Regions from separate parts of the Streptomyces sp. NPDC005374 genome, predicted to be linked through region 3. Evidence: riboswitches for the same ligand, from Rfam matches in the RefSeq annotation. Region 3 holds a riboswitch; each other region holds the start of a gene.
What was found. A riboswitch is a leader RNA that binds a small molecule or an ion and turns the genes downstream of it on or off. The one in region 3 is predicted to bind S-adenosylmethionine.
Positions count from the first base shown of each region.

Region 1: linked by a shared signal. The riboswitch ahead of ACFYRX_RS31760 (aminotransferase class V-fold PLP-dependent enzyme) and the one ahead of thrC (threonine synthase) in region 3 are both predicted to bind S-adenosylmethionine.
Region 2: linked by a shared signal. The riboswitch ahead of ACFYRX_RS22525 (amino acid ABC transporter permease) and the one ahead of thrC (threonine synthase) in region 3 are both predicted to bind S-adenosylmethionine.

Region 1 covers NZ_JBIAKA010000014.1:50,956-60,802, reverse strand. The annotation lists gene ACFYRX_RS31770 (cytochrome bc complex cytochrome b subunit) at 1-1,351, shown strand, start outside; gene trpD (anthranilate phosphoribosyltransferase) at 1,471-2,535, shown strand; SAM riboswitch class IV at 2,608-2,724, shown strand; gene ACFYRX_RS31760 (aminotransferase class V-fold PLP-dependent enzyme) at 2,847-4,208, shown strand; gene ACFYRX_RS31755 (PQQ-binding-like beta-propeller repeat protein) at 4,277-6,433, shown strand; gene ACFYRX_RS31750 (Lrp/AsnC family transcriptional regulator) at 6,434-6,715, opposite strand; gene ACFYRX_RS31745 (rhomboid family intramembrane serine protease) at 6,759-7,541, opposite strand; gene ACFYRX_RS31740 (hypothetical protein) at 7,706-7,945, shown strand; gene ACFYRX_RS31735 (NYN domain-containing protein) at 7,980-9,326, shown strand; gene ACFYRX_RS31730 (NlpC/P60 family protein) at 9,632-9,847, shown strand, end outside.
Region 2 covers NZ_JBIAKA010000008.1:355,969-365,815, reverse strand. The annotation lists gene ACFYRX_RS22540 (GNAT family N-acetyltransferase) at 1-404, opposite strand, end outside; gene ACFYRX_RS22535 (transporter substrate-binding domain-containing protein) at 502-1,524, opposite strand; gene ACFYRX_RS22530 (amino acid ABC transporter ATP-binding protein) at 1,574-2,353, opposite strand; gene ACFYRX_RS22525 (amino acid ABC transporter permease) at 2,350-3,333, opposite strand; SAM riboswitch class IV at 3,671-3,780, opposite strand; gene ACFYRX_RS22520 (glutathione S-transferase C-terminal domain-containing protein) at 3,863-4,729, opposite strand; gene ACFYRX_RS22515 (putative leader peptide) at 4,861-4,983, opposite strand; gene ACFYRX_RS22510 (IlvD/Edd family dehydratase) at 5,106-6,818, opposite strand; partial or broken gene ACFYRX_RS22505 (IclR family transcriptional regulator) at 6,869-7,018, shown strand; gene ACFYRX_RS22500 (zinc-binding dehydrogenase) at 7,048-8,064, shown strand; gene ACFYRX_RS22495 (acyltransferase) at 8,093-8,692, shown strand; gene ACFYRX_RS22490 (phosphatase PAP2 family protein) at 8,834-9,520, shown strand; gene ACFYRX_RS22485 (glutamate-1-semialdehyde 2,1-aminomutase) at 9,528-9,847, opposite strand, start outside.
Region 3 covers NZ_JBIAKA010000022.1:108-9,954, forward strand. The annotation lists gene ACFYRX_RS40030 (cold-shock protein) at 203-409, opposite strand; gene ACFYRX_RS40035 (MoaD/ThiS family protein) at 852-1,127, opposite strand; gene thrC (threonine synthase) at 1,188-2,471, opposite strand; SAM riboswitch class I at 2,487-2,645, opposite strand; gene ACFYRX_RS40045 (glucosyl-3-phosphoglycerate synthase) at 2,794-3,738, shown strand; gene ACFYRX_RS40050 (trehalose-6-phosphate synthase) at 3,822-5,213, shown strand; gene otsB (trehalose-phosphatase) at 5,210-6,037, shown strand; gene ACFYRX_RS40060 (DUF3263 domain-containing protein) at 6,136-6,369, opposite strand; gene ACFYRX_RS40065 (extracellular solute-binding protein) at 6,403-7,611, opposite strand; gene ACFYRX_RS40070 (ROK family protein) at 7,781-8,725, shown strand; gene nagA (N-acetylglucosamine-6-phosphate deacetylase) at 8,725-9,847, shown strand, end outside.

The DNA of each region.
Region 1 (9,847 bases), on a different contig from region 3:
GGCGTTCAACTCGACCATGCACATCTCCTTCGATGTGCGCGGTGGTCTGCTGATCCGGCAGATCCACCACTGGGCGGCGCTGATCTTCCTCGCCGGCATGTTCGTGCACATGATGCGGGTGTTCTTCACGGGCGCGTTCCGCAAGCCGCGTGAGGTCAACTGGCTGTTCGGCTTCCTGCTGTTCGTCCTCGGCATGTTCACCGGCTTCACCGGTTACTCGCTCCCGGACGACCTGCTCTCCGGCACCGGTGTCCGCTTCATGGAGGGCGCGGTCCTGTCCGTGCCGATCGTCGGCACGTACCTGTCGTTCTTCCTGTTCGGCGGCGAGTTCCCGGGCGGCGACTTCGTGGCCCGCTTCTACTCGATCCACGTCCTGCTGCTGCCGGGCATCATGCTCGGCCTGATGGTGGCGCACCTGATCCTGGTCTTCTACCACAAGCACACGCAGTTCGCGGGCCCCGGCAAGACCAACAACAACGTGGTCGGCATGCCGCTGCTGCCGGTCTACATGGCCAAGGCCGGAGGCTTCTTCTTCCTGGTCTTCGGTGTCATCGCGGCCATCGCGGCGATCGCCTCCATCAACCCGATCTGGGCGATGGGCCCCTACCGTCCCGACCAGGTGTCCACGGGCGCCCAGCCGGACTGGTACATGGGCTTCTCCGAGGGCCTGATCCGTGTCATGCCGGGCTGGGAGATCAACTTCTGGGGTCACACGCTGGTCCTGGGCGTGTTCATCCCGCTGGTCATCTTCCCGCTGGTCCTGGTCGCGATCGCGGTCTACCCGTTCATCGAGTCCTGGGTCACCGGCGACAAGCGCGAGCACCACATCCTGGACCGCCCGCGCAACGCCCCGACGCGTACGGCCTTCGGTGTCGCGTGGATCACCTGGTACCTGGTGCTGCTGATCGGTGGTGGAAACGACCTCTGGGCCACCCACTTCCACCTGTCGATCAACGCCATCACCTGGTTCGTCCGGGTCGCGTTCTTCGTCGCCCCGGTCCTCGCGTTCATCGCCACCAAGCGGATCTGCCTCGGCCTCCAGCGCCGCGACAAGGACAAGGTGCTGCACGGCCGCGAGTCCGGCATCATCAAGCGCCTGCCGCACGGTGAGTTCGTCGAGGTCCACGAGCCGCTCAGCCAGGAGCAGCTGCACACGCTCACGGCGCACGAGCAGTACGAGCCGGCCGCGATCGGCGCCACGGTCGACGAGAACGGCGTCGAGCGCAAGGTGAAGGGTTCCGAGAAGCTGCGCGCCAAGCTGAGCGAGGCGTACTACGGCGAGGAAGCCCAGATCGCCAAGCCGACCGTCGAGGAGTACAAGGAGATCACGAGCGGCCACGGCCACCACTGATCGCTGCCCTCGCCACACGAGGCAGAAGGGCCCCGTCCGAACACCGGACGGGGCCCTTCGCCGTGCACCGGGCTGGATAGGGTGGGGGCAGACTTCCCCACGACATCTGGAGCGGCCCCATGAGCGCTGTGACCCCCGCTGGAGGCGACACCGCGGCGGGCCGTTCCTGGCCCGCCCTCCTCAACGGCCTGCTGGACGGCCGTGATCTGTCCGCCGACGACACCGCCTGGGCGATGGACCTGATCATGCGTGGCGAGGCGACGGACGCGCAGATCGCCGGGTTCGCCGTGGCGCTGCGCGCCAAGGGCGAGACCGTCGAGGAGATCACCGGGCTGGTCCGGACGATGTACGAGCACGCGAACGTCATCGAGGTGCCGGGCCGGACGGTCGACATCGTCGGCACCGGCGGCGACGGCGCGAAGACGGTGAACATCTCCACGATGTCGTCGATCGTCATCGCCGGCACCGGCGCGAAGGTCGTCAAGCACGGCAACCGGGCCGCCTCCTCGGCGTCCGGCGCCTCGGACGTCCTGGAGAAGCTCGGCGTCAATCTGGAGCTGACGCCGAAGCGGGTGGCCGAGGTGGCGGAAGAGGCCGGGATCACTTTCTGCTTCGCGATCAAGTTCCATCCGGCGTTGCGTCATGTGGCCGCCGCACGCGGGCAGTTGGGGATCCGGACCACCTTCAACGCGCTGGGTCCGCTGACCAACCCGGCCAGGGTGAAGGCTCAGGCCGTGGGAGTCGCCGACCCCCGTCTGGCACCGCTCATCGCCGGTGTCCTGGCCGAGCGTGGCAACTCCTCCCTCGTCTTCCGCGGCGACGACGGCTTCGACGAGCTGACCACCACGTCCACGTCCCGGGTGTGGATCGTGCGCGACGGCAAGGTCACCGAGGAGAGCTTCGACCCGCGGGACGTCGGCCTCGAACTGGTCCCGGTGGAGGCGCTGCGGGGCGCGGACCCCTCCTACAACGCCGACGTGGCGCTGCGGCTGCTGGACGGCGAGACGGGGCCCGTGCGGGACGCCGTACTCCTGAACTCGGCGGCCGCGCTGGTGGCTCTGGATCCCGGTACCGGGACGCTGGCCGAGCAGTTGCGGGCCGGGATGGACAGGGCCGCGGAGTCGATCGACTCGGGTGCGGCCAAGCGGACGCTGGAGCGTTGGGTGGCCGCGAGCAACGCGTAGCAGGGCGTCGCGGTCCCGTAGTCCGGACACGGGTTGCGGGACCGCGATCAGTTCCCGTACGTTTCTGTACCAGGTCATGAGTGACAGTCATGAGGCCCCGGCCGACTGTCCGGCAACCCTCCGTCCGTGGCGGGGTGCCCCGGGTGAAGACCAGGCCGTAGGCAGTGAGGTCTACGGCAAGCGCGGGCCCCTCTCGACACCAGGGGTCCTGGTCGTTCGAGGGAGTCTTCCGTGAGCAATCGAATGCGATAGGGCCGCGAGCCCCGCTTCCGCGCACCCATCTCACCTTTCTCTTGTCACGGGAGTTCCCCATGTCCGTCTCCACCGCTGCCTCCGTCCAGACCATTTGTGCCCAGCTGCCCGTTCTGGGTCGGGATGTCACCGTCCCGCTCGTCACGGGCGGCGTGGTCACCTACGCGGCGCTCGACTACGCGGCCAGCGCCCCGGCCCTCCAGCGCGTCTGGGACGACGTGGCGGCCTACGCGCCCTACTACGGCAGCGTCCACCGCGGTGCCGGCTACCTCTCCCAGCTGTCGACCGACCTCTTCGAGAACGCCCGTAAGACCGTCGCCGAGTTCCTCGACTGCCGCGACGACGACCAGCTGGTCTTCACCCGGTCGACCACCGACTCGCTCAACCTCCTCGCCGCCGCCCTGCCCGCTGACTGCCAGGTCTTCGTCTTCGAGACCGAGCACCACGCGAGCCTGCTGCCCTGGCAGGACGCCCGCGTCAGCTACCTCGACGCCCCGCGCACCCCGCGACAGGCCGTCGAGACCCTGCAGAAGGCCCTCGCCGCCCGTGACCCCCAAGGCCCGGCCCTGGTCTGCGTCACCGGCGCCTCCAACGTCACCGGCGAGCTGTGGCCGGTCCGCGAACTGGCCGCCGCCGCCCACGCGCACGGCGCCCGGATCGTCCTCGACGCCGCCCAGCTCGCCCCGCACCACCCCGTGAGCGTCCGTGACCTCGACGTCGACTGGATCGCCTTCTCCGGCCACAAGCTCTACGCCCCCTTCGGCTCCGGAGTCCTCGCCGGCCGCGCCGACTGGTTGAAGGCCGCCGACCCCTACCTCGCGGGCGGCGGCGCCAGCCGCAAGGTCACCCGGCGCGAGGACGGGGGAGTGGACGTGGAGTGGCACGAGAGCGCCGCCCGCCACGAGGCCGGGTCCCCGAACGTCATCGGCGCCTACTCCATCGCGTCGGCCTGCAAGGCGCTCACCGAGGCCGGCTTCGACAGCCTGGTGGCCCGCGAGCAGTACCTGATCTCCAAGGTTCGTGAAGGACTGGAAGAGGTCCCCGAGGTCCGCGTGCTGTCCCTCTTCGGCGACGACGCCCCCCGCGTCGGCGTGATCTCCTTCGTCGTCGAGGGCTGGAACAGCTCCCACTTCGCCGCCGCCCTGTCCGCCGAGTACGGCATCGGCGTCCGCGACGGCCTCTTCTGCGCCCACCCCCTCCTGCGCACCCTCCTCGGCAGCGACCCGCAGGCCCAGGGTGAGTGCGGGGCCCCCGAGGCGGCGCCCGGCGAGAAGTCCCTCAACGCGATCCGGGTGAGCTTCGGCGCGGGCACGCCCGACGAGCACGTGGAGCGGTTCGTGCAGGCCGTGAAGGAACTGGTCGCGGACGGTGCGAAGTGGACGTACCGCACCGAGGACGGCCGCTGCGTCCCGGCCGTCTGACGTACTGACGTCCGGCGCGCGTATACGCTCCCCCTCGGCAGCCGTACGGAATGCAGGGGGAGCCTGGGGTGCAGGAGCTGCGCGAGACGGACCCGCGGACCATCGGGCCCTACGAGGTCCTGGGCAGACTCGGGTCCGGCGGCATGGGCGAGGTGTATCTCGCCGAGGCGCGGGGCGGGCTGCGGCTGGCCGTGAAGGTCGTACGGGCCGAGCACGCCGAGGACCGCACCTTCCGCGCCCGGTTCCGGCACGAGGTGCGGGCCGCGCAGACCGTCGGCGGGGCGGGCACGTACACCGCGCGGGTCGTGGACGCGGACACCGAGGCCGCGCGGCCGTGGATGGCCACCGAGTTCGTGCAGGGCCCCAACCTGCGGGACGCGGTGCTCGACCGGGGACCGCTGCCCGCGGACGCGGTACGGCTGCTGGCGGCCGCGCTCGCCGAGGCGCTCGCCGCGATCCACGCCAAGGGGCTGGTCCACCGGGACCTCAAGCCCTCCAACATCCTGCTCTCGCCGGACGGGCCGCGGGTCATCGACTTCGGGATCGTGCGGGCCCTGGAGGGCACCGCGCTGACCCGGACCGGCGTGGTCGTCGGCTCGGTCGGCTATCTCTCGCCCGAGCAGATCCGCAACGGCGCCCAGGTGGTGCCGGCCAGTGACGTCTTCTCCCTGGGCGCGGTCCTCGCGTACGCGTCCGGCGGGAAGGAACCGTTCGGCGAGGGGCAGGACTCGGTCGTTCTGCTGCGGATCCTGACCGGCGACGTCGACCTGTCCGCCGTACCGGAGGAACAGCTGCAGTTGGTGGAGTCCTGCCTGCGGGACGATCCCGGCGCGCGGCCGACGACCACGGAACTGGTCGCGGCCGCGGGGCACACCGCGGGATCCCTGCGCGAGGAACTGCGGGCGGGGTGGTGGTACGCCCCCGGTGCCGTGAAGGAGCCCGAGGCCGCTCAGGGCGGTGCGCGCTGGGTTCCCGGGCACGACTCGGGGGAGCGGGAGAGCCGGGTCGAGTACGTGGCGCCCGTGACCGTCACGGACGTTCCCGCGGTCACCCACGTCTCGCCGACGCCCGTCCCGCCGTCCCGGCGCCGGCTGCTGCGGGCCGTGGCGGGCGGTGCCGGGGTCGTGGCGGCCGGTGGCGTGGGCGGGTGGCTGTGGCTGCGGGACTCGTCGGACTCCGTCGAGGGCGGGGCGGGCGCGGCCGGTGCGGGGATCTCGAAGGGCACGCCCGCGACGGGCTGGCAGTACAAGGTCCAGGGGCTCGGCGGGCGGCGCGGCCCCTGCGCCGCGCTCTCGCCGGACGGCACGCGGGTGTACGTCGGCGGCGCGGACCGCTCACTGCACGCGCTGGACCTGGACGGGCGGACCGTGTGGCACACCGCGCTGGGCACCGAGACCATGTCCCCGCTCGCCACCACCCAGGGCGTGTACTGCCTGCTGGAGGACGACCAGGAGGGCGCCTCCAAGTTGTGCGCGCTCGGCAGGGGCGGCAAGGTCCGCTGGACCAGGGCGTTCGCTGCGAACAGCCAGTACCTGGTCACCGCCGGGCAACTCATCCTGGTGTCCTACGGCAACGGTTCGGACGCGGGCGGGGTGCGGGCCTACGCCCCCGACGGCAGCGTGCGCTGGTCCACGCCGACCGGCCCGGCGCCCACCAGCGAGCCCATGGTGGCGGACGGGGTGGTGTACGTCGGCACGTTCGGGGACCAGGTGCAGGCGCTGGACGCGAAGACCGGTGAGCGACTGTGGGCCACGAAGGCCGGACTCGACACGGGGCGGCCCGCACTGGTCGGCGGCACCCTGATGGTCGGATCCGGCGGCGAGCAGATGCTGCACGGCCTCAGCCGCACGGGCAAGCTGCTGTGGGACTCGAACAACAACAAGGTGTACGGCAGCCGCTACTTCACCTGCGTGCCCTTCGGCAGCCTGGGCGTCACCGCGTCCGACTACGAACTGGTCGCCCTGGACCCCGCCGACGGATCGACGGCGTGGTCCTTCCAGTTCACCGACGAGGGCAGCCAGTACTGCAACCCGACGGTCGCCGGCGACACCGTCTACGTACGCCGCGGCTCGACGCTCTACGGGATCGACCGCAAGGGCAGGCAGACCTGGCACAGGCGCGTCGAGGGCGGGGCGTCCGTCGGGACCCAGAGCCCGGTCGTCCGGGGCGGCCGCGTGTACGTCGCGACCGCCGACGGCATCACCGTGCTCGCGCTCGACTCCTAGTCAGCCGTCGAGGCCGATCGCGAACGCGGCCTCCAGGTCGTGCTGGGAGTACGTGCGGAACGCCACGTGGGTGTCCGTGCCCTCCACGCCCGGGATCTTGCTGATGCTGCCGGGGATGACCTCCGCGAGGTCCTCGTGCTGCTTCACCCGGACCATCGCGATCAGGTCATAGGTGCCCGTGACGGAGAAGACCTCGCTCACGGAGTCCAGTGCGGCGATCCGCTCCGCGATCTCGGGGATCCGGTCCACGCTGGTCTTGATGAGGACGATCGCGGTGATCACGGCTGGTTCTCTCCCTCGGGGGGCTGGTGGCAGGGCCCTCACCCTACTCGCGGTCCAGCCGGCCCTGTTTTTCTGCCGGGGGTCCGGCCCGCCGCGAAGCGGCCGACGCGTGCCGCGTCCCCCGGGAAGACACAGCAGTGGTACGGCCGAATCGCACCCAGGCGAAGACCAGGCCCAGGCCGAAGCCCACCAGGTGGGCCAGATAGGCCACCCCGGGGCCGTCGGAGGCCCGGCCCGCCGCCAGCCATTGCAGGGTCACCCAGAAGGGCAGGACGACCCAGGCGGGGAAGCGCAGCGGGAGGAAGAAGAGGAACGGCAGGAGACTGGTCACCCGGGCCCCGGGGAACAGGTACAGGAACGCTCCGAGGATCGCGGAGATCGCCCCGGAGGCGCCGACCAGGGACTGCTCGGAGCCGGCGTTGGCGGCCGCGTAGCCGACGAGCGCGAGATAGCCGCAGCCGAGGTAGAAGAGGAGGAACTGCGCCCGGCCCATCCGTTCCTCGGTCATCACCCCGAAGACGTACAGGAAGAGCATGTTGCCCAGCAGGTGCACCCAGCTGCCGTGGATGAACAGGGCGGTGGCCGGGGTGAGGGCGGCGCCGGGGGAGCCCTGGAAGAGCTCGGCGGGGACCACGCCCCAGCGGTGGAAGTAGGCCTGCTGGGCGGCCAGGAGCGCGTCGCCGGAGCCGTACGACGGATTGAGGCCCGAGGCGGGGCCGGCCAGGAAGATCAGGCAGCACAGGGCGATCAGGCCGTAGGTGACCGGTGCCGGCCCCCACAGCGACCCGCTTGCTCCACCGACTGTCACCCTCCGGTTGCTGATCATGAACACAGAGCATGACGTAACGGGACGCAACCGAACAGACCGCCTCGCCGCCGTGGACGCCCGAGCGGCGAGTACCCGCCAGGCCTTAGGGTTACGAGCCACACACCGGGGACCCCGGTGTGGCGCGGACAATAGAAGGCCTAGAAGGAAAGAGCACAGCCACGATGACGGTTCCTCTCCCGACCGCCTCGACGCGGTGGCGCTGCACCCTCTGCGGCAACCTCACGCGCTTCGACGTGACCCGCTCGTCGAAGATGGTCGAGTACGTCCACCTCGACCTGGCCGGAGAACCGAAGGTCGAGGAGCGCGAGGTGGTCAGTGAGACCATCGAGTCGGTGCGGTGCCGCTGGTGCAACGCCGTGGATCAGGTCGAACTCGTGGACAGGCCGGGCGCCGACTCCTGAGCGGAGCGGCCCCGCGGGCATTGGGGTGTGAAGGATGGTGGAGACCACAGGCGGGGAGCCGGGCGACGGCGCCGCCGCCGAGGTGCTCGACCGTCCGCTGCCCGACGGTGTGCGGCGCAGGGTCGTGCACATCGTCTCGGAGGGTTTCGGCGGGCTGACCGTCGGTGAACTGCCCGCGCAGCTGCGGCAGTACGCCCGCTTCACGCCGAACCGGCGGGCCAAGTTCGCGGGCAACGCGATGGCGGCCGCGCTGGAGACCGATCCGCTGTTCCGTCAGCGCATCGGGGAGAAGCTCAGAGAGGTCCAGCCGGAACTGGCCGGAGCTCTCGACTCCGGTGCGCCGCCCCCGGCCGCGGATCCGCTCGACGTGGCGGCCGCGGCCTATGTTCTCCGGCCGGCCGGCTGGGTCAAGCTGGTAGCCGCGGCCGGCGAGGAGGCCCAGCGGGCGGATGCCGAGCGGGCCGACGAGGAGAGCCGCGCCGAGCTGGAGCGGCTGCGCGAGGAGCTCACGGCCGCCCGCGGCCAGACGCGGGCCGAGACCGAGCGGCTGCGCACCGAGCTGGAGTCCGCCAAGAAGGAAGCCGAATCGCTTCACCGCAAGCTCCGCGCGGCACTCAGTGACGTCAAGCGGGGCGAGGCGGCCCTGCGCAAGCTGCAGGCCGAGACGGAGGCCGCCCGCACCGAGGCGCAGGTCCAGGTGTCCGCCGCCGAGAGCGAGAGCCGGCGTCTCAAGAGCCGCCTCGGGGAGGCGGAGACCGCGCTGGAGGCCACGCGCCGGGCGGCACGGGAGGGGCGCAGCGTCGAGGACATGCGTGTGCGGCTGCTGCTCGACACCGTCCTGGACGCGGCCCAGGGGCTGCGGCGGGAACTGGCGTTGCCGCCCGTCTCCGTACGGCCCGCCGAGACCGTCGACGCGGTCGAACCGGGCCGTATGACCCCGAAGGACATCGCCGCGCGGGCGCTGTCCGAGAACGACCCCGCGATCCTGGACCAGCTGCTCGCCCTGCCTCAGGCGCACTTGGTGGTCGACGGCTACAACGTCACCAAGACCGGCTATCCGCAGATGCCGCTGGAGAAGCAGCGCCTCAGGCTCCTCGGTCAGCTCTCGCAGCTCGCGGCGCAGACCGGGGCGGAGGTGACCTGTGTCTTCGACGGGGCCGAGCTGGTCGCGCCGGTGCTGCTCGCGCCGCCGCGCGGGGTGCGGGTGCTGTTCTCCAAGCCGGGTGTCACCGCCGACGAGTTGATCCGTCAGCTGGTGCGCGCCGAGCCGCCGGGGCGGCCGGTGATCGTCGCCTCGACCGACCGCGAGGTCGCCGACGGCATCGCCAAGGTGGGCGCGCGGCCGGTCGCTTCCGCGGTGCTGTTGAAGCGCCTTTCCTGACACGGGAGTTCCGGGGGGTTTCGCCCTGGTCTGCCGCTCCGCGTCCGTGCCGGTCGCGTGGACTGACCTGTCTTTCTGCTGGGGGTCCGGGGGTTATCCCCCGGGAAAACGCAGCTTGCCCGAATTGACCCTATCGTCACGCAACGTAGTGTCAATCGGGCATCACTGCATGTGAGTTATGTGCAAAGAATGCATGGCGTGACGAGATTTTGCTCCTGAGGATTTGAACTGATCACGGGAAGGTCACTAGGGTTGCGGCTCGAACCTCCGAGCGGGTGATCACTCAAAAGAAGGAGTTCACCTCCGTGGCGTCCCACCGTCGACCCAAGCAGCCGAGCCGTACGCGCGTGACCGTGCTCACGACCGCAGCGGCTGCCGCCGTGGCCCTCAGTGCCAATGCCGCCAATGCCGCGCCGAGCGAGAAGCCGAGCAAGGACGAGGTCAAGGCGAAGGTCGACGCGCTCTACGAGCAGGCCGAGCAGGCCACCGAGAAGCTCAACGGCGCCAAGGAGAAGCAGGAG
Region 2 (9,847 bases), on a different contig from region 3:
CGTCGGAGGAAGGGGCCAGGTCTGGTGCGGGCGACCAGGTCCAGGATCTCGGGCACGTCGTCGGGGCCGAGCCGTACCGCCTCGGGGGCCGGTTCGGCGCGCAGCGCGGTGTCGACGAGCTGCACGCCCACTCCCCCGCCGACGATCTCCCAGCCTTCGGGGACCGTGTCGACGGGCTTGATCCGTACGGTGGTTCCCGGGCCGACGAGTGTGTGCAGGTCGGCCCACGCGGCAGGGTCACCGGGATCGTCGAGCGCGGCGAAGGCGTAGACGTCGTTCGGGTAGCGGGCGGCGCGGCCGACACGTTCGGCGAGGTGGGCGTGCGGGCCGTCGAGGGCGGCCCATACGGCGTTGTCGAGGACGGTGGTGTCGAGGACGGTGGTGTCGGGTGCGGTGTCCCCCAAGGGGGCTCCGCCGCTGCGGACTTCGGTCTGCTGAACCACTGAGGCGGAGTCCCCTTCTCGATGGACGTGCGGGTCGGCCGGGCTGTTCGGCGGGGAGTCAGGAGTTGTCGAGCGGCAGCCCGGGCGGGTTGACCTCCGACTTGGTGACGGCGTCGTTGGAGAGGTTCCACGCGGCGAGCCACTTGGCGTACTGGCCGTTGTCGATCAGGTAGTTGATCGCGTCGGCGAGGGGCTTGGCGAGGCCGCTGTCCTTCTTCGCGGTCGCGGCGATCAGGCCCTGGAGTGTTTCTCCGGCACCGGAGAACTGACCGGCGATCTTGGTCGGGCTGGGCGTGCTCGCGGTCTGGGTCGCGTGGTAGGAGAGGTTCGGGCTGGGGCCGAAGTAGGCGTCGATCTTGCCGCTGTTGAGGGCGAGATAGAGGCTGGCACTGTCCTGGAAGTACTTGATGGTCAGCTTCTTGCCCTCTTTCTTCAGCTTGCTCTGCCACTCCAGCAGGATCCGCTCCTGGTTGGTGCCGGCGCCGACCGAGACGGTCTGGCCCGCGAGCGCCTCGTAGTCGCCGTCGAAGCTCCACTTCGCGCTCTTGAGCGTCTCGAAGGCGAGGTCGTCCTTGCGGTAGGAGGCGAACTCGTACTTCTTCTTGCGTTCCTCGGTGTCGGTGATGTTGGAGAAGCCGACGTTCACCTTGCCGCTGTCGATGCCGACGAAGAGGTTCTCCCAGGTGAACTGCTTGACCTCGGGCTTGAGGCCGAGGACGGCGGCGACCAGGCGGGCCAGGTCGGGCTCGGAGCCGGTGACGGTCTTCTGGTCGCTGCCTATGTAGCCGAGTGGCGGGGCGCCGGAGGGGAGGGTGCCGGAGCCGATGACGAGCTTGCCGCTCTTCTTGACCGCGTCGGGCAGTTCGGCGCTGATGGACTTGACCTCGGCGACCTTGAGGGCGGTCTCCTTGGCGGCACCGTTGGAAATCTGGCCCACGGTGACCGTGCCGGCGCTGTCGGTCGTCCGGGTGGCGGCGTCGCTGTCACCGCCGCAGGCGGCGAGCCCGCCGGCAAGGGTGGCGACGGCGGTCGCCGCGGTGATGCCGCGTATCAGACTGCGCCGGGAGGGGTGAAGGGGCATGGCTGTCCTTAGGAGTTGGGCCGAAAGGGATGATGGGGGCGAACGGGGTTCAGAGGACCTTGCTCAGGAAGTCCCGGGTCCTCTCGTGCCGTGGCTTGTCGAGGACCTCGGAGGGCGGGCCCTGCTCGACGATGCGGCCGCCGTCGATGAAGACGACCCGGTCGGCGATCTCGCGGGCGAAGCCGATCTCGTGGGTGACGATGACGAGAGTGGTGCCGCTGGTCGCCAGGTCCTTGATGACGGCGAGGACCTCACCGACGAGTTCGGGGTCGAGGGCGGAGGTCGGCTCGTCGAAGAGGATCACACCGGGGCGCAGGGCGAGGGCCCGGGCGATGGCCACGCGTTGCTGCTGGCCGCCCGACAACTGGCGCGGGTAGGCGGTGGCCTTGTCGGCGAGGCCGACCCTGTCGAGGAGTTCGCGGGCCAGTTCCTGGGCCGCCGCCTTGGTGAGCTTCCCGGTCGCCACGGGGGCGGCTGCCACGTTGTCGAGCACGGTCAGGTGCGGGAAGAGGTTGAAGTTCTGGAAGACGAATCCGATGCGGCTGCGCTGGGTCAGTATCGCGCGCTCGCTGAGCTCCTTGAGGCGGTCGCCCTGCCGACGGACGCCGATCAGCTCGTCGTTGACGCTGACGTGGCCGATCTCCGGTTTCTCCAGGTGGTTGATGACCCGCAGCAGGGTGGACTTCCCGGAGCCGGACGGGCCGATGATCACGGTGACCTCGCCGGGGCGCACGGTGAGGTCGACGCCGTCCAGGACGCGGTGGGCGCCGTACCACTTGTGCACGCCGTGCACTTCGAGCGCGACGGGCGTGATGTCGGTGACGGTCATACGGCGGTCTCCCTGCGGATGCGGGCCCCGAGACCGGTGACGGCGGCCCGCAGTTTCTGGAGCGGGGTCGGTGGCAGGGAGCGCGTGGCGCCCCGGGCGTAGTACCGCTCGACGTAGAACTGGACGACGGAGACGGCGCTGGTCAGGATCAGGTACCAGACGGTGGCCACCAGCAGCAGCGGCACGATGTCGCCGGGGTAGGTGGAGCCCATGGACTGCACGGTGCCGAACAGGTCGAGCAGGGAGACGTAGAAGACCAGCGAGGTGCTCTTGATGAGGCCGATGAGCTGGTTGACGTAGTTCGGGGTGATGGAGCGCAGCGCCTGCGGGAAGACGATCCTGCGGAACTGGTAGCCCTTGGGCAGGCCGAGCGCGGCGGCCGCTTCGTGCTGGCCCTGGTCGACGGAGAGGATGCCGCCGCGGACGACTTCGGCCGCGTACGCCGCCTCGTTGAGGCTGAGGCCGATCACCGCGATGACCATGTCGGTGGCGAGCCGGGACTCGTCGAAGGTGAAGAAGGCCGGCCCGAAGGGGACGCCGACGCTCAACGTCCGGTACAGGGCGGAGAAGTTGTAGAGGAACAGCAGGAGCACGATCAGGGGGATCGAGCGCAGCGCCCAGACGTAGGTCCAGCTCACCGCCCGCAGCACCGGGCTCCTGGAGAGCCTGGCCAGAGCGAGCAGGACTCCGCCCAGGAGCCCCAACACCGCGCTGTAGGCGGTGACTTCGAGGGTGATGAGGAGCCCGTCGAGGACGGTCGGCCGCAGGAACCAGTAGCCGAACCGGTCCCACTGGTAGAAGGGGTTGGTCGCCAGACCGTGGACGAACTGCGCCGCCAGGACCAGGACGACGGCGGTGGCGATCCAGCGTCCCGGCCGCCGGAGCGGCAGAACCCGCTGTGCGGCGAGTGGTTGTGACGGGGTGTCGGCTTGCGGCGGTGCCTCGGTGACGGACACGGCGGCGCCTGGGGGCTCACTCATGAGGGGCTCCGGCGGAGTCGGTGTTCCCCGGGGGCACGGCGGGCTCTGCGTACTACGGCGGTAGGACGCGAACGCACGGGCACCGGGGCTGGGCGGGTGACGGCACACCGCGAGCGCGGCGTTCGTCAGGAACGCGGGGGCTGGAGAGGAGAAACGTCAGCCCCGACAGCGGGCACGGCCCGGTGCGGTACACAGTGCGCTGCTGACGCGGAGCAGATCGACGCTCCGGTCGGCCACGAGCACGTCGGTGTACGGCTGTACGCAGCTCTGGGCGCGGCGCGGGGCCGTCCTGGAGGCTGCGTACATGTCCGTCACCGTGTTCTTCCGGCCCCTTGGGCCCTCGCGCTTACCGAAAAGTGATCCGGTCCGGTCGTCACCTGGGGCACCCCACCGCGGAGCGAGGGTTGCCGGTCAGCAAGCCAGGGCTTGTCGCTGACACTCATGACCGTTCTGAGCCGTAGTTAAGACAAATGCCCGAAGGAATGTCAATACCGGTCCAACAGGTGAAACAGGTCCATCAGTTGAAAGGTCAGGACGTGCGGCCGGTGTGCGACGCCCAGTCCAGGATCTGCACGGCGGCTCCGGCGGCCTCCAGGCCCTGGCAGTGGGCGTGGTGCCGGCGGGCGATGCCGTCGAGGTCGAGGTGGGTGCCGAAGGCCGGGTGTGCGGCGAGGCGGCGCGCGTAGGCCCACAGGGTCGGGTGGTCGGCGATGCGCTGCACCGCGGCGGCGTCCAGGTGGTCGCGGTGCACGGTGTCGAGTTGGACCAGGGTGACCCACAACTCGACGTCGGCGGCGGTGACGTGATCCCGGATCAGGTACTTGCGTCCGATGAGCCAGCGCTCCAACGAGCTCAGGGAGTCCAGCAGTTGCTCCAGCGCGGCGGCACGCTCGGCCTCGTCGCCGCCCGCGGACCCGGCGTGCTGGGCGGACCGCTCGATGCCGGCGCACATCCGCTCGACGGCCTCGGTCTCCGACTCCGCCCCGCACGGGTACAACGCCGGCCGGCCGGCGCCGAAGTGCTGGGCGAGGTCGCGGGTGATGTCGGCGGCGTGGGTGCTGACGATCCGCCCCGACCAGGCGTCGCTGAGCACCGGCGCGACGGCCGCGCCGGTGTACCGGTGCGCACTGGCCTCGTAGAGCGGGCGCAACGCGGAGTGCCCGCCGTCGGGACAGTCGGGGACCGGGTCGAGGAAGGTCACGGGACAGACGTCGTCGAGACCGAGCAGACTGTGCACGACGGCGATGCGCAGGCCGTCGGCGCAGGCCGCGGCCACATGGAGCCGGTAGCGGAGCGGCACGGCGTAGTGCCCACTGCGCGCGTCCTGGCCGATCCGGCCGCGAAACGCGGGGGCCGGGTGGGTGGTGGGGACGTGGGCGAGCGGTGTGACGGTCATGAGTCTCCCCGGGATGTCGGTGCGCAGACGTACGCGCGGCGGAAGCGTCGTCGGGCGGGAACAGGCAGCCGTCCCTGTGCGCGACGGCAAGGGCGTGCGGTCCGGGTACGGAACGGTGGGAGCGGCCGGGCTCAGCCCAGGGGCCTGATCGCGCTGCAGACCCGCTGCAGATCGATGTGCCGGCGGGAGGTCAGAAGAGGCGACGGCCGAGACGTACGGCTCACTCGGCCGACGGCCGGTTCAAGGCGCCCCATGTTTCCCTACCTGTTCACTAGGATTCCCATCTGGAGTGTCGATCTGCCACGGGCACACGTCAAGAGGGCGTCCAGTGGGCGGGCAGTGCGCGGGCAGGCTGTGCCGCCGATCGCCCCCCTGGTCAGTGCGACTCGCGGCTGACCTCCGAGCCGCTGGAGCCGAGGAGGAAGTCCAGGTCCGCGCCGGTGTCGGCCTGTTGGACGTGGTCGACGTAGAGCCGCTCCCAGCCCCGCCGCGGGTCGGCGAAGCCCTCCACGGTGGCCGCGTTCGGGGTGCGCGCGGCGAGTTCTTCGGCGGGCACCTCCAGGTCGATGCGGCGGGCCTCAACGTCGAGGCTGATGACGTCTCCGGTCCGTACGAGCGCGAGGGGCCCGCCCGCCGCCGCTTCCGGTGCCACGTGCAGTACGACGGTGCCGTACGCGGTGCCGCTCATCCGGCCGTCGCAGACGCGGACCATGTCCCGCACGCCCTGCTCCAACAGCTTGGTGGGGAGCGGCATGTTGGCCACCTCGGGCATGCCCGGGTAGCCCTTGGGGCCGCAGCCGCGCAGCACCAGGACGGAGTCTGCGTCGACGTCCAGGTCCGGGTCGTCGACGCGGGCGTGGAAGTCCTCGATGCTGTCGAAGACGACCGCCCGGCCCCGGTGGCGCAGCAGGTGCGGTGAGGCCGCCGCGGGTTTGATCAGGGCGCCGTCGGGGGCGAGGCTGCCGCGCAGGACGGCGATGCCGCCCTCCTCGACCAGGGGCCGGGCCCGGGTCCTGATCACCTCGGTGTCCCAGATCGGGGCGTCGTCGAGATGGTCCACCAGCGGTTTTCCGGTGACGGTCAGCGCCTCGGGGTCCAGGAGGTCGGCGACCTCGCGGAGCACGGCGAGCAGACCGCCGGCCCGGTGGAAGTCCTCCATGAGGAAGCGTCCGGCGGGCTGGAGGTCGACCAGGACGGGCACCCGGGAGCCGATGCGGTCGAAGTCGTCGAGGGTGAGGTCGATGCCCGACCGGCCCGCGATGGCGAGGAGATGGACGACCGCGTTGGTGGAGCCGCCGATCGCGGCCAGCGCCACGATCGCGTTGTGGAAGGACCCCTTGGTCAGGAGGGTGCTCGGGCGCCGCTCGGCGGACACCAGCTCGACGGCGAGGCGTCCGGTGCCGTGCGCCGCCTCCAGCAGCCGGCTGTCCGGAGCGGGCGTGCCGGCCACCCCGGGGACGACCGTGCCCAGCGCCTCGGCGACCAGGGCCATGGTGGAGGCGGTTCCCATGGTGTTGCAGTGCCCGCGGCTGCGGATCATCGAGGACTCGGAGCGGGTGAACTCCTCCTGGGACAGGGTGCCGGCCCTGACCTCCTCCGACAGCCGCCACACATCCGTGCCGCAGCCCAGCGGTGTGCCGCGGAAGGTGCCGGTCAGCATCGGTCCGCCGGGCACCACCACGGCGGGCAGGTCCACCGAGGCGGCGGCCATGAGCAGGGACGGGATCGTCTTGTCGCAGCCGCCCAGCAGGACGACTCCGTCGATGGGGTTGGCCCGCAGCATCTCCTCCGTGGCCATCGCCGCCATGTTGCGCCAGAGCATGGCGGTGGGCCGCACATTGGTCTCGCCCAGCGATACCACGGGCAGGTCGAGGGGGATGCCGCCCGCCTCGTACACGCCGTCGCGGACGGACCTCGCCACCTCGTCCAGGTGCGCGTTGCAGGGCGTCAGGTCGGAGGCGGTGTTGGCGATGGCGATCTGGGGCCGGCCGGTGAAGGCGTCGTCCGGTACCCCGCGGCGCATCCAGGCCCGGTGGATGTAGGCGTTGCGGTCCTGTCCCGCGTACCACTGCGCACTGCGAAGCCCCATCGCTCTGCTCTTTCCGGTCATCGGTACGGCGGTCTACTATCCGGAACGCGATGCAGCCTACGCAGGCGTTCCACGCTTCGACAGCCCCCGTCCCGCACGGCGCCGGGGGTGACCGCCTCGTGGGATCGGACCGGGTGCTCGCCGTGCTGAAGCAACTCGCCCGGCATCCGGACGGCGTGGCGCTCGACGAGCTCACGCGAGGCGCTCGGCCCCTGAAGGAGCCCTTCTGATGCGCGCGTTCGTCCTCACCGCCCCCGGCGAGTTCGCGGTGCGGGAGGTGCCGGCACCTGTCGCCACTCCCGGTGAGGTCGTCGTCGAGGTGGAACGGGTCGGCGTGTGCGGCACCGATCTGGAGTTCTTCACGGGGGCCATGACCTATCTCCACCAGGGACACGCCGCCTATCCGATGCGGCTGGGCCACGAGTGGGCCGGCCGGGTCCGCACGGTCGGGGCCGGTGTCGATCCCGTCTGGATCGGCCGCCGGGTCATGGGCGACACCATGCTCGGCTGCGGAACCTGCCGCCGCTGTCGGCGCGGACGGCAGCATGTGTGCGAGAAGCGCGAGGAGGTGGGCATCCGGGGTGGCCGAGCGGGTGCCCTGGCCGAACAACTCGCCGTACCAGTGGGCTCGTTGCACGTCCTGCCCGACTCCGTGGACCCGGTGCTGGGCGCGCTCGTCGAGCCGGGCGGCAACGCCCTGCGGGCCGCGCGGGCCACCGGTGCGGGGCCCGGCGACCGGGTCCTGGTGCTGGGGCCGGGGACCATCGGTCTGCTGGTCGCGCTGTTCGTCCGGGCCGCCGGTGCGCAGGTGCATCTGATGGGCGCCACCGAGGACTCCCTCGCCTTCGCGCGCTCGCTGGGCTTCCCGCACGCCTGGCGCGAGGACACTCTGCCGGACCTGCCGTTCGACGCGGTCGTCGATGCCACCAACGCGGTTCATCTGCCCGCCCGTGCAGTGGAGTCGGTAGAGCCCGGCGGGCGGCTCGTGTACATCGGTCTGGCCGCCGGACCGAGCAGGATCGACACCCGCGCGCTCGTCCTCAAGGACGTGACGGCGGTCGGGGTCCTGTCGGCCTCACCGGGGCTCGACGCCACGATCGAGGCGTACGCCGAGGGGGTCGTCGACCCGAGGCCGCTCGTGGCCGCGACCGTGGGGCTGGACGGGGTCGGCGCCGTACTCGCGGGCGGGCGCCCGGCCGGAGCGGGCAACGGCCCGAAGATCCACGTCGATCCGCACGTGATCTGATCCCGTCTCTCATGCAGGGGGAGTCCCGGTGCACTACAAGGCGCAGCCGACCGCTCAGGTCGACGAGACAGCGACGGTCGGCGACGGGACGACGGTCTGGGATCTGGCCCAGATCCGCGAGGACGCCCGGCTGGGGAGCGGGTGCGTCGTGGGCCGGGGCGCCTATGTCGGTCCCGGGGTGCGGATCGGCGATCACGTGAAGCTCCAGAACTACGCGCTGGTCTATGAACCCGCCGTACTCGAGGACGGGGTGTTCGTCGGCCCGGCCGCGGTCCTCACCAACGACTGCTTCCCGCGATCAGTGGACCCGCAGGGCCGGCCGAAGCGTGGCGGCGACTGGGAGGCCGTGGCGGTGATCGTGGCCGAGGGGGCGTCGCTGGGGGCCCGTTCGGTGTGTGTGGCGCCGGTGCGCGTAGGCCGGTGGGCGCTGGTCGCGGCGGGCGCCGTGGTGACCAGGGACGTACCGGACTTCGCGCTGGTGGCCGGTGTTCCCGCGCGCCGGATCGGCTGGGTCGGCCGGGCCGGCGTCCGGCTGGTGGGGCGGGAAGGCGAGCCGGGCGGCTGGGAGTGCCCGGAGTCGGGTGCGCTGTACGACGAGAGGGACGGCCACCTCGTCGAGCGCGCATGAGGCCTGTTTCCACCACAACGCCCGTGGCGGTGCCGTCGATGCGACCGACCGGCCACGGCTGCCTGGACCTTCCGATAACGTTTTGTCCGTGATCACGGGCGAGATCAAGGGCAGAGTGGGTCGACCGGACGCGGTGGGCATGTGACCGGCCGGCCGTCGACCGCGGTGCTGCCCCCGTCGCTGCGCGCGCGGCTCGGGCTGGTCGCGGCCCTCGCCGCACTGGTGGTCGTCGTACTCGGGGTCATGTACGCCGGCCACAGCGAGCCGGGCAGGGTGGACAGGTGGATCTTCCCGCCGACGGCGGACAGCGTGCGGCCGCCGTGGCGGCATGTCGCCGACACCCTGGACTTCCTGGGGGAACCCGCGGGATCGGTGATGGTGGTCGGGGCCGCCGTGACGGGCTGCCTGCTGCTTCGGCGTCCTCGCGCGGCCGTACTCATGGTTGCCGGCGCCGGCCTCGCCGTGGGAACGGTGACGCTGCTCAAGCACCTGGTGGGACGCACCATCCACGGCGCCGACAACCTGTCCTACCCGAGCGGACACACCGCCTTCCTCACCGCGCTCGCCTTCGCCGCGGCGCTGCTCGCGACCGACCGGCTCGGCGTCGGCGCCACGGCCGGCACGTCACTCGTGCTCGCCGCGACGCTGGTCGCCGGCGCCGCGATGGGATGGGCGGAGGTCGCCCTGGGGGCGCACTACCCGACCGACGCCCTCGGCGGCTGGTGCACCGCCCTGGCGGTGACACCGGCGACCGCCTGGCTGGTCGACCGGATCGCCGACCGGATCACCGACCGGTCGGCCGACGCCGGTCCGCGGGCGCGCCGTTGACGTCTGCTCACGCCGAGCGGCGGAACACGGGCTTCACCGGTCGTCCGCCCACCCAGGGGGTGGGGTCGGCGGCGTCCAATGCCTTCCGGTACACCGCACAGGCCTGGGCCACCACGTCGACGGTGTGATCGATGTCGGCGTCGCTGAGCGCGCTGCTCACCACGAACGACGGGGCAAGTACCCCGCCCGCGAGGAGCCGGCGCAGGAACAGGGTGCGGTACTCCTGCGACGGCTGCCCGTTCTCGTCGAGGGTGGCGAAGACCAGGTTGCTGGCCCGGCCCCGGACCACGATGTGCTCGCCGACGCCCATGCCGGCCGCCGCGTCGC
Region 3 (9,847 bases):
CGCGGGGAACTGCGCAAAAAACGCCCGCCCCCACCGGACCCGCACGGGCCGCCGCAGGCATCAGGGGCGCGGGGAACTGCGCAAAAACGCCCGCCCCCACCGAACCCGCGCATGCCGAAGGGCCCGTACCCATGACTCCCCAGGGGTACGAGCCCTCCGATTGAAGAACGAAGAACGACGCTGTTGTTACCCGGCGCGTGCTTCAGCCAGTCGCGAGACGAACCATGTCCGCCTGCGGCCCCTTCTGACCTTGCGAGATCTCGAACTCGACCCGCTGGCCCTCTTCAAGGGTGCGGTAGCCGTCCATCTGAATCGCGCTGTAGTGGACGAATACATCCGCACCACCGTCGACCGCGATGAAGCCGTACCCCTTCTCCGCGTTGAACCACTTGACGGTGCCCTGAGCCATGCCTAACTCCCCTATTACTGGCCCTTGCACGGATCCGCACTTCGCGGATCCGGGTCAGACCTCACCCCCCACATGGTTGGGGGCGTGCGCCGGAACGCGTCGACCGCGGCTGAATGTATCTGTCCAACTGCCGTCTGCAACAGGTCAATCGGACGAGAATTCTGGACGGAAGGGGTCCGGAATGTAGCGAGAATTCGCCTGAATTCGGGGCAAGTCGGGCCCCATAAAGGACGCATAACGCACATAAGGCGCACACAGTTTGGCTACTTCTCATCGCCTGTGAAGCAAGAACTCATATGCGTGCGGCATGAAGAGAGCCGCAGCTTCCCCAACTGTACCGTGCTCAACCATAGAGAATTGCCCCCTCCGCTTCTTAGCGGAGGGGGCAATCGGATGAACACTCGGTAATTGACATTACCGACGGTAATGACCGGTCATACGGTCACCCTCCGGCAACCGCCGGAATGATGGAGACACCGGCCCCGTCGGGCGTCGCCGTCTCCAGCCCCTGCTCGAACCGCACGTCGTCGTCGTTCACGTACACGTTGACGAACCGCCGCAGCTTGCCCTGGTCGTCCAGAACGCGGGCCGCGATGCCGGTGTGGTTCTTCTCCAGGTCCGTGATGACCTCGGCGAGGGTCGCACCCTCGGCCTGCACCTCGGCCTGCCCGCCGGTGTAGGTACGCAGGATGGTGGGGATACGGACGGAAACGCTCATGCTCTAGACCTCCGGTCAGGTGGCGCACCCAGGGGCGCGGGGAACTACGCGACTACGCGACTACGCGAGACCAGCCTCGCGGAACGAATCCAGGTTGGGACGGATCGTGGCGGTGAGACCCGTACCCGCCACCGCGTCCAGCGTCTTCAGACCGTCACCGGTGTTCAGCACGACGGTCGTCAGCGAGGGATCCAGCACACCGCTCTCGATGAGCTTCTTCGTGACACCGACGGTCACGCCACCGGCGGTCTCCGCGAAGATCCCCTCGGTCCGCGCGAGCAGCTTGATCGCGTCCACGATCTGCTCGTCGTTCACGTCCTCCACCGCACCGCCGGTACGACGCGCGATGTCCAGCACGTACGGGCCGTCCGCCGGGTTCCCGATCGCCAGCGACTTGGCGATGGTGTTCGGCTTCTGCGGCCGTACGACGTCGTGCCCCGCCTTGTACGCCACGGACACCGGCGAGCACCCCTCGGCCTGCGCGCCGAAGATCTTGTACGGCCTGTCCTCGACGAGCCCGAGCTTGATCAGCTCCTGGAGCCCCTTGTCGATCTTCGTGAGCTGCGAGCCGGAAGCGATGGGAACGACAAGCTGGTCGGGCAGCCGCCAGCCGAGCTGCTCGCAGATCTCGTACGCCAGGGTCTTGGAGCCCTCCGCGTAGTACGGCCGCAGGTTGACGTTGACGAAGCCCCAGCCCTCACCGGCCGGGTCGCCGATCAGCTCGGAGCAGAAGCGGTTCACGTCGTCGTAGTTGCCCTCGATGCCGACGAGCTCGCCGCCGTAGATCGCGGCCATGACGACCTTGCCCTGCTCCAGGTCGTGCGGGATGAACACGCAGGAACGGAAGCCGGCCCGCGCCGCGGCGGCGCCGACCGCGCCGGCGAGGTTGCCGGTGGAGGAGCAGGAGAGCGTGGTGAAGCCGAAGGCGCGAGCGGCCTCGATGGCCTGCGCGACGACGCGGTCCTTGAAGGAGTGCGTCGGGTTGCCGGAGTCGTCCTTGATGTACAGGCCGCCGGTGACGCCGAGCTCGCGGGCGAGGTTGTCGGCCTTGACGAGGTGGGTCCAGCCGGGGTTGATGTTGGGCTTGTCCGCCACGTCCGCGGGGACGGGCAGCAGCGGGGCGTACCGCCAGATGTTCGCGGGGCCCGCCTCGATCTGCTTGCGGAGCTCCTCGGTTTCGTAGGCCGAGAAGTCGTACGCGATCTCGAGCGGGCCGAAACACTCCTCGCAGGCGAAGACCGGGCCGAGCGGCACGCGGTGACCGCACTCGCGGCAGCTGAGCGCCGCGGCGGGACCGAGGTCTACGGTGGTTTCGGTGGTGCTTGCAACAGTCTGCGCAGCCATGGAGGCGAGGCCCTTTCCTCATCTTCCTCACGACGCACTTCGCCGTGAGACGGATTTGGCACCTTCCCGAATCGGGAGCCTCGCGAAAACGATCGTCAGCGATCGCTACGAGAACCGACTGGAGGGTTGCCGGGGCTTCATCGGGCCGTATCCCTCTGCCCCTCTGGATGAGCGGTATGAAGTTGTGAACGGGGAGCCACCCTGGACATGCGATGGTCATCCGCGTTGTTCAAGACTGTAACCGACGGCCTGGACAGTTGAGAGAGACGTCCGAACCGCGAGATGGATCACACGTAGATCACACGCAGAGGAGCCGCGCACTGTGCTGAACGAAGTCGAGCGCTGGCTGGCCACCCGTTCCTGGTCCGTGACCGATCGCCCGCTCCACAGGATCATGGCGGCGAAACGGGGCACGGGCCGCACGGTCAGCGTTGTTCTGCCCGCGCTCAACGAGGAGGAGACGGTCGGTGACATCGTCTCCGTGATCCGTCACGACCTCATGCAGCAGGTCCCGCTGGTCGACGAGATCGTCGTGGTCGACTCGGGATCCACCGACCGCACCTCGGAAGTGGCGGCCGCCGCGGGCGCGAGGGTCGTCCACCGCGACGACATCCTCCCGCGCATCCCGGCCGTGCCCGGCAAGGGCGAGGTCCTGTGGCGCTCCCTCCTCGCCACCAGCGGGGACATCGTCTGCTTCATCGACGCCGACCTGAAGGAGTTCTCCTCGGACTTCGTCTCCGGCATCGTCGGCCCGCTGCTCACCGACCCCGAGGTCGACCTGGTCAAGGGCATGTACGACCGCCCCCTGGGCGGCGCCGCGGGCCAGGGCGGCCGGGTCACCGAGCTCATGGCGCGCCCGCTGCTGAACATGCACTGGCCGCAGCTGGCCGGTTTCGTGCAGCCGCTGGGCGGCGAGTACGCGGCCCGCCGCAGCCTCCTTGAGCAGCTCCCGTTCCCCGTCGGCTACGGCGTCGAGCTGGGCATGCTGGTCGACGCCCTGCACCTGGTGGGCCTGGACGCCCTCGCCCAGGTCGACGTGGGTGTGCGCAAGCACCGCCACCAGGACGGCCAGGCCCTGGGGAGGATGTCCGCCGCGATCTACCGCACCGCCCAGCTCCGGTTGGCCCGCGGCCACATGATCCGGCCCTCCCTCACCCAGTTCGAGCGGGGCCGGGACGGCTTCGAGCCGCGTACGTACTCCGTGGACACGGAGGAACGGCCGCCGATGGTGGAGATCGCGGAGTACGCGAAGCGGAAGGTCGCGTGACCGGAGCACGCGTTCCGTATACGGCTCCCCACTGAGCGCAACCGTACGTTTGAGCGGTTCCGGACCGGGCTAGGTTGAGGCGTATGGCTTCCACGCACGGCGCTGCTCACCAGGTGCTGGTCGCGTCCAATCGCGGCCCGGTCTCTTACGAAGTGGGCGAGGACGGCTCGCTGAACGCCAAACGGGGCGGCGGCGGGCTCGTCTCCGGTCTGTCGGCGATCGGACCGGACGCCGGCGCGCTGTGGGTGTGCTCGGCGCTGTCCGACGGCGACCGCGAGGCGGTACGGCAGGGGGTCGGCGAGGACGACGTCCGGATGCTCGCGATCCCGGCCGACGTGCACGCCGACGCGTACAACGGCATCGCGAACTCGGTGCTGTGGTTCGTCCACCACCTGCTCTACCAGACCCCGCTGGAGCCGGTCTTCGACGCGGAGTTCCGTCGGCAGTGGGCGTCGTACGAGACGTACAACCGCGCCTTCGCGGAGGCGCTCGCCGAGGAGGCGGCGCAGGGGGCCGCGGTCCTGGTGCAGGACTACCACCTGTGTCTGGTGCCGGGGATGCTGCGGGAGCTGCGCCCCGACCTGCGCATCGCCCACTTCTCGCACACGCCGTGGGCGCCGGTGGACTACTTCCGGATGCTGCCGGACGACATCGCGTCCCAGGTCCTGCGGGGCATGCTGGGCGCCGACCGGCTCGGTTTCCTCACCCGCCGCTGGGCGGACGCCTTCACGGCCTGCGCCACGGAGTTCACGGGCGGCCTCGGCGACACGGAGATCGGCGTGCACGGCCTGGGCGCGGACGCGGACTTCCTGCGCGAGCGGTCGCACCGGCGTGACGTGAACGAGCGGATGGCGGCGCTGCGCGAGGAGATCGGCGAGGGCCGCAGGACGATCGTGCGGGTGGACCGGACCGAGCTGTCGAAGAACATCGTGCGGGGCATGCTGGCGTACCGGCGGCTGCTGGAGTCGCGGCCCGAGTGGCGTGAGCGGGTCGTGCACGTGGCCTTCGCGTACCCCTCCCGCCAGGACCTCGCGGTGTACCGGGACTACACGGCGGAGGTGCAGCGGCTGGCGGACGAGATCAACGACGCTTTCGGCACGCCCGGCTGGACCCCGGTCGTACTGCACGTCAAGGACGACTTCGCGCGCTCCCTCGCCGCGTACCGGTTGGCGGACGTGGCGCTGGTCAACCCGATCCGGGACGGCATGAACCTGGTCGCGAAGGAGGTGCCGGTGGTCTCCGACGAGGGGTGCGCGCTGGTGCTGTCGCGGGAGGCGGGGGCGTACGAGGAACTGGGTGACGACGCGATCGTGGTCAACCCGTACGACGTGGAGCAGACGGCGACGGCTCTGCACGAGGCCCTGACGATGCCGTCGGGTGAGCGGGCCGAACGCGCGAAGAGGCTGGCCGCGGCGGCGACGGCACTGCCGCCGGCGCAGTGGTTCCTGGACCAGTTGAACGCACTGAACGGATGAGCATGAGCCTGCCGACGCCCAGCACCGCCGCCGGCCGGGACGGCCTCCGGGCCCTCCTCGCGGACCCCGGCAGGGCGGTGATCGGCCTGGACTTCGACGGAACGCTGGCGCCGATCGTCGCGGACCCGGAGCAGGCGCGGGCCCACCCGGAGGCGGTCGCGGCCCTGGCCGCCCTGGCCCCGAAGGTGGCGTCCGTCGCGGTGATCACCGGCCGCCCGGCCGAGGTCGCGGTCCGCTACGGCGGCTTCGCGGACGTTCCCGGACTGGAGCACCTGACCGTGCTCGGCCACTACGGCGCGGAGCGCTGGGACGCGGCGACGGGCAAGGTCACGGCCCCGGAACCGCACCCGGGCGTGGCCGCGGTCCGCGCCGCACTGCCGTCCCTCCTCGACGGCACCGGCGCGTGGATCGAGGAGAAGGGCGGCCGGGCGGTGGCCGTCCACACCCGCCGGGCCCCTGACCCCCAGGCGACCTTCGACACCCTCCGCGCCCCCCTCACCGCGCTGGCCACCGAGCACGGCCTGATCGTCGAGCCCGGCCGCCTGGTCCTGGAACTCCGTCCCCCCGGCATGGACAAGGGAGTGGCACTCCTGGCCCACGTCCACGACCTGTCCGCCGCCTCCGTCCTCTACGCCGGCGACGACCTGGGCGACCTCCCGGCCTTCACCGCGGTCGACGCCCTCCGCACAACCGGCACCCCGGGCCTCCTGGTCTGCAGCGGCAGCGACGAGGTGCCAGAACTGAGCAACCGCGCGGACCTGGTGGTGAAGGGCCCGGAGGGCGTGGTGGCCCTACTGAGCACCCTGGTGGAACACCTCGGGTGAATTCAGCCCCTCCGGCGTTTGAGGAGCGGGGGTCCAGGGGGCAGAGCCCCCTGGAAGCGGACGGGACGGGTAGGGGCGGCGGGGGCGAGAAAAAGCCCCTACCGCTCCGACCGCCGAGACTCCCGCACCCGCCGCAGCCGATTAACCGTCACCGGATCAAAGGCCAGAGCCCGCGCATCATCCAGCAACGCGTTCAGCAGCTGGTAGTAGCGAACCGGCGCCAACCCCAGCTCCTCCCGTATCGCCCGCTCCTTCGCCCCGGGCCCGGCAAATCCACGACGCTCCAGCGCGAGAACGTCCCGCTCCCTACGGCCCAGCTCCGGATGCTCCATGCCGAAAACCGTAGCCCTCGCCACTGACAGCGACTACTCCGCGTTCTGCGCGGTCAGCTGCAGCGCCCGCAGCACCCCGGCAGGATCCCCGTCCGCCCTCACCGCGGACCCGATCCGCTTCTTGACGTCCGCGCTGACCGAGGCCCAGGACGTCTTGCCGACCGGAGGCAGTTCGGAGTCGGGCAGGGCATCGAGGAAGGGCTTGAGGTCGGCGTCCCGGGAGTCCCCGCTCATGACCGAGGACGCGGAGTTGGTCACCGGCAGCAGGTCGTACTCCCGCGAGAACGCGAGCACGTTCTTCTCGCTGTAGACGAAGTCGAGGAAGTCCCCCACCTGTTCGGCGTGCCCGTTCTTCTTGAAGGCCATCATCCAGTCGGCCACGCCCATGGCGTTCTTGGTCTGCCCCTCGACGCCGGGCATCGGCACCATCCCGAACTTCACCCCCTTCGCGGCGGCGATCTTCATCAGCGCGGGGTGCCCGTCGAGCATCCCGACGTCCCCGGCGGCAAACGCCGAGAACGCGGTGGCCCGGTTCAGGTTCCCGGGCGCGACGGGACCGGTCAGCCCCTTGCCGACGAGGTCGTCCTTGAGCCAGGTCAGCGTCGCGAGGTTCTCCGTGGAGTCGATGCCGTACGTCCCGACGGAGTTGACGTACCCGCCGCCTCCGCTCAGCAGCCACTGCATGGTCTCGGCCTGCGCCTCCTCGGGCCCGAGGGGCAGCGCGTACGGGTACTTCACCCCGTCCGCCTTGAGCGCCTCGGCGTCGGCGGCGAGCTGCTTCCACGTCTTCGGCGGGGTGAGCCCGGCGTCGGCGAAGAGGGTCTTGTTGTAGAAGAGCAGCCGGGTGGAGGCGGCGAACGGCATCCCGTACTGGATCCCGTTGATCTGCCCCGCGGAGCCGAGCTGCCCGGCGAAGTCGGCCTGCTCCCGGATCCCGATCAGGTCGTCGGCCTTGTACAGCAGTCCCTTGTCGGCGTAGTCGGCGTACGCGCCGATCTGTGCCATGTCGGGCGCCTTCCCGGCGTCGACGAGCTCCTTGACCTTACTGTCGACGTCGGTCCAGGAGTACACGCTGACGTCGATCTTCACGCCGGAGTGCTTGGCCTCGTACTCCTTGACGAGGTCGTCCCAGTACTTCTGCGAGCTGTTGGCCGGGCCGTCGCCATAGTCGGCGGCGACCAGCTTCAGCGTCACCTCGTCCGGCCCGCCGCCCAGTCCGCAGCCGCCCAGAACCGCCGTCATGCCCAGTGCGGACACCGCCGCGATCGTTTCCGTCCTACGCCGCCGCACCGACAACCGCCCCACACTCACGTTCGAAAACTTTCGAAAAGTCATACATATCTCCGCCCTCAGGTCTACACCACGTAAGTGGACTAGACCTCTTGCGGGTCGAAGGGTCACACTGTTCCTCGTGAGACATGTCATCGCCCTGGACGTGGGCGGCACCGGGATGAAAGCGGCCCTGATCGGCGCGGACGGCGCTCTGCTGCACCGGGCGCGCCGCGCGACCGGCCGTGAGCGAGGCCCCGACGCGGTCGTCGACGGCATCCTCGACTTCGCCGCCGAACTGCGCGCCCACGGCGCCGAGCATCTCGGTGCTCCCGCGCTCGCGGCCGGCGTCGCCGTCCCCGGCATCGTCGACGAGGACCAGGGCACCGCGGTCTACGCCGCCAACCTGGGCTGGCGCGACCTCCCCCTGCGCGCACTGCTCGCCGACCGCCTCGACGGCATCCCCGTCGCCCTCGGCCACGACGTCCGCACCGGCGGCCTGGCGGAGGGCCGTATCGGCGCGGGCAAGGGCGCCGACCGCTTCCTCTTCGTCCCCCTGGGCACCGGCATCGCGGGCGCGATCGGCATCGCGGGCCGGGTCGAGGCGGGCGCCCACGGTTTCGCGGGCGAGATCGGCCACATCGTCGTACGCCCGGACGGCCTGCCCTGCCCGTGCGGTCAGCGCGGCTGCCTGGAGCGGTACGCGTCCGCAGCCGCGGTCAGCGGGGCCTGGGCCTCGGTCACCGGGAACCCTGAGGCGGACGCGGCGGACTGCGCCAAGGCGGTGGACGCCGAGGACCCGAAAGCGCGGCAGGTCTGGCAGGACGCCGTGGCCGCCCTGGCGGACGGCCTGGTCACCGCCCTCACCCTCCTGGACCCCCGCACCCTGATCATCGGCGGAGGCCTCGCGGAGGCGGGAGAAACCCTGTTCACACCACTACGGGAAGCGGTCCGGCAACGGATCACCTTCCAGAAGCCACCGACCATCGTCCCAGCGGCCCTGGGCGACACGGCCGGCTGCCTGGGCGCCGGCCTCCTGGCCTGGGATCTCCTAAACAAGACCGACGGTACGGAGGTAACTCCCTGATGGCACCCCACTCAGGGGCGCGGGGAACTGCGCGACCAGCCACAACGAACCCGCACCCCGCGACGGCCGGAACCCCCCTGGTGCTCTCCGGTGCCAACGTGGTCCTGCCCACGGGGACGGTCAGGAACGGCCAAGTTGTCATCGACGGCACGCGCATCACCGGCGCCGCACCAGAGAACTCCCACCTGACCGACGTCTCCGGTCACTGGCTCGTCCCAGGCTTCGTGGACCTCCACAACCACGGCGGCGGAGGAGCCTCGTTCACATCGGGCACCCCCGAAGAGATCCTCAAGGGAATCCACACCCACCGCCTCCACGGCACCACCACCCTCGTCGCCTCCACCGTGACCGGCGACATGGACTTCCTCGCCCAACGCGCCGGCCTGCTGAGCGAACTCGCCGAACAGGGCGACATCGCCGCGATCCACTTCGAGGGCCCCTTCATCTCCCCCTGCCGCAAGGGCGCCCACGCGGAGAAACTCCTGCGCGACCCCGACCCGGCGGAGGTCCGCAAGCTGATCGACGCGGCGCGCGGGCAGGCCGGGATGGTCACGCTCGCCACCGAACTCCCCGGCGGCATCGACTCCGTACGGCTCCTCGCCGAGCACGGCGTCATCGCGGCGATCGGGCACACGGACGCGACCTACGAGCAGACCGTGGAGGCCATCGCCGCGGGCGCGACCGTCGCCACGCATCTCTTCAACGCGATGCCGCCCCTCGGCCACCGCGACCCCGGCCCCATCACCGCCCTCCTGGAGGACGAGCGGATCACGGTCGAGCTCATCAACGACGGCACGCATCTGCACCCGGCGGCACTGCAACTGGCGTTCCATCACGCGCGTTCCGAGAGGGTCGCGTTCATCACGGACGCCATGGACGCGGCGGGCTTCGGGGACGGCCGTTACATGCTCGGTCCGCTGGAGGTCGAGGTCAGCGAAGGCGTCGCCCGCCTGGTCGAGGGCGGCTCGATCGCGGGCTCCACTCTCACCCTGGACCGCGCCTTCAAGCGGGCGGTGACCGTCGACCGGCTCCCGGTGGAGGAGGTCGTCGCCGCGATCTCCGCCAACCCGGCCCGGCTGCTGGGCATGGCCGACCGGATCGGCTCGCTGGAGCCCGGCAAGG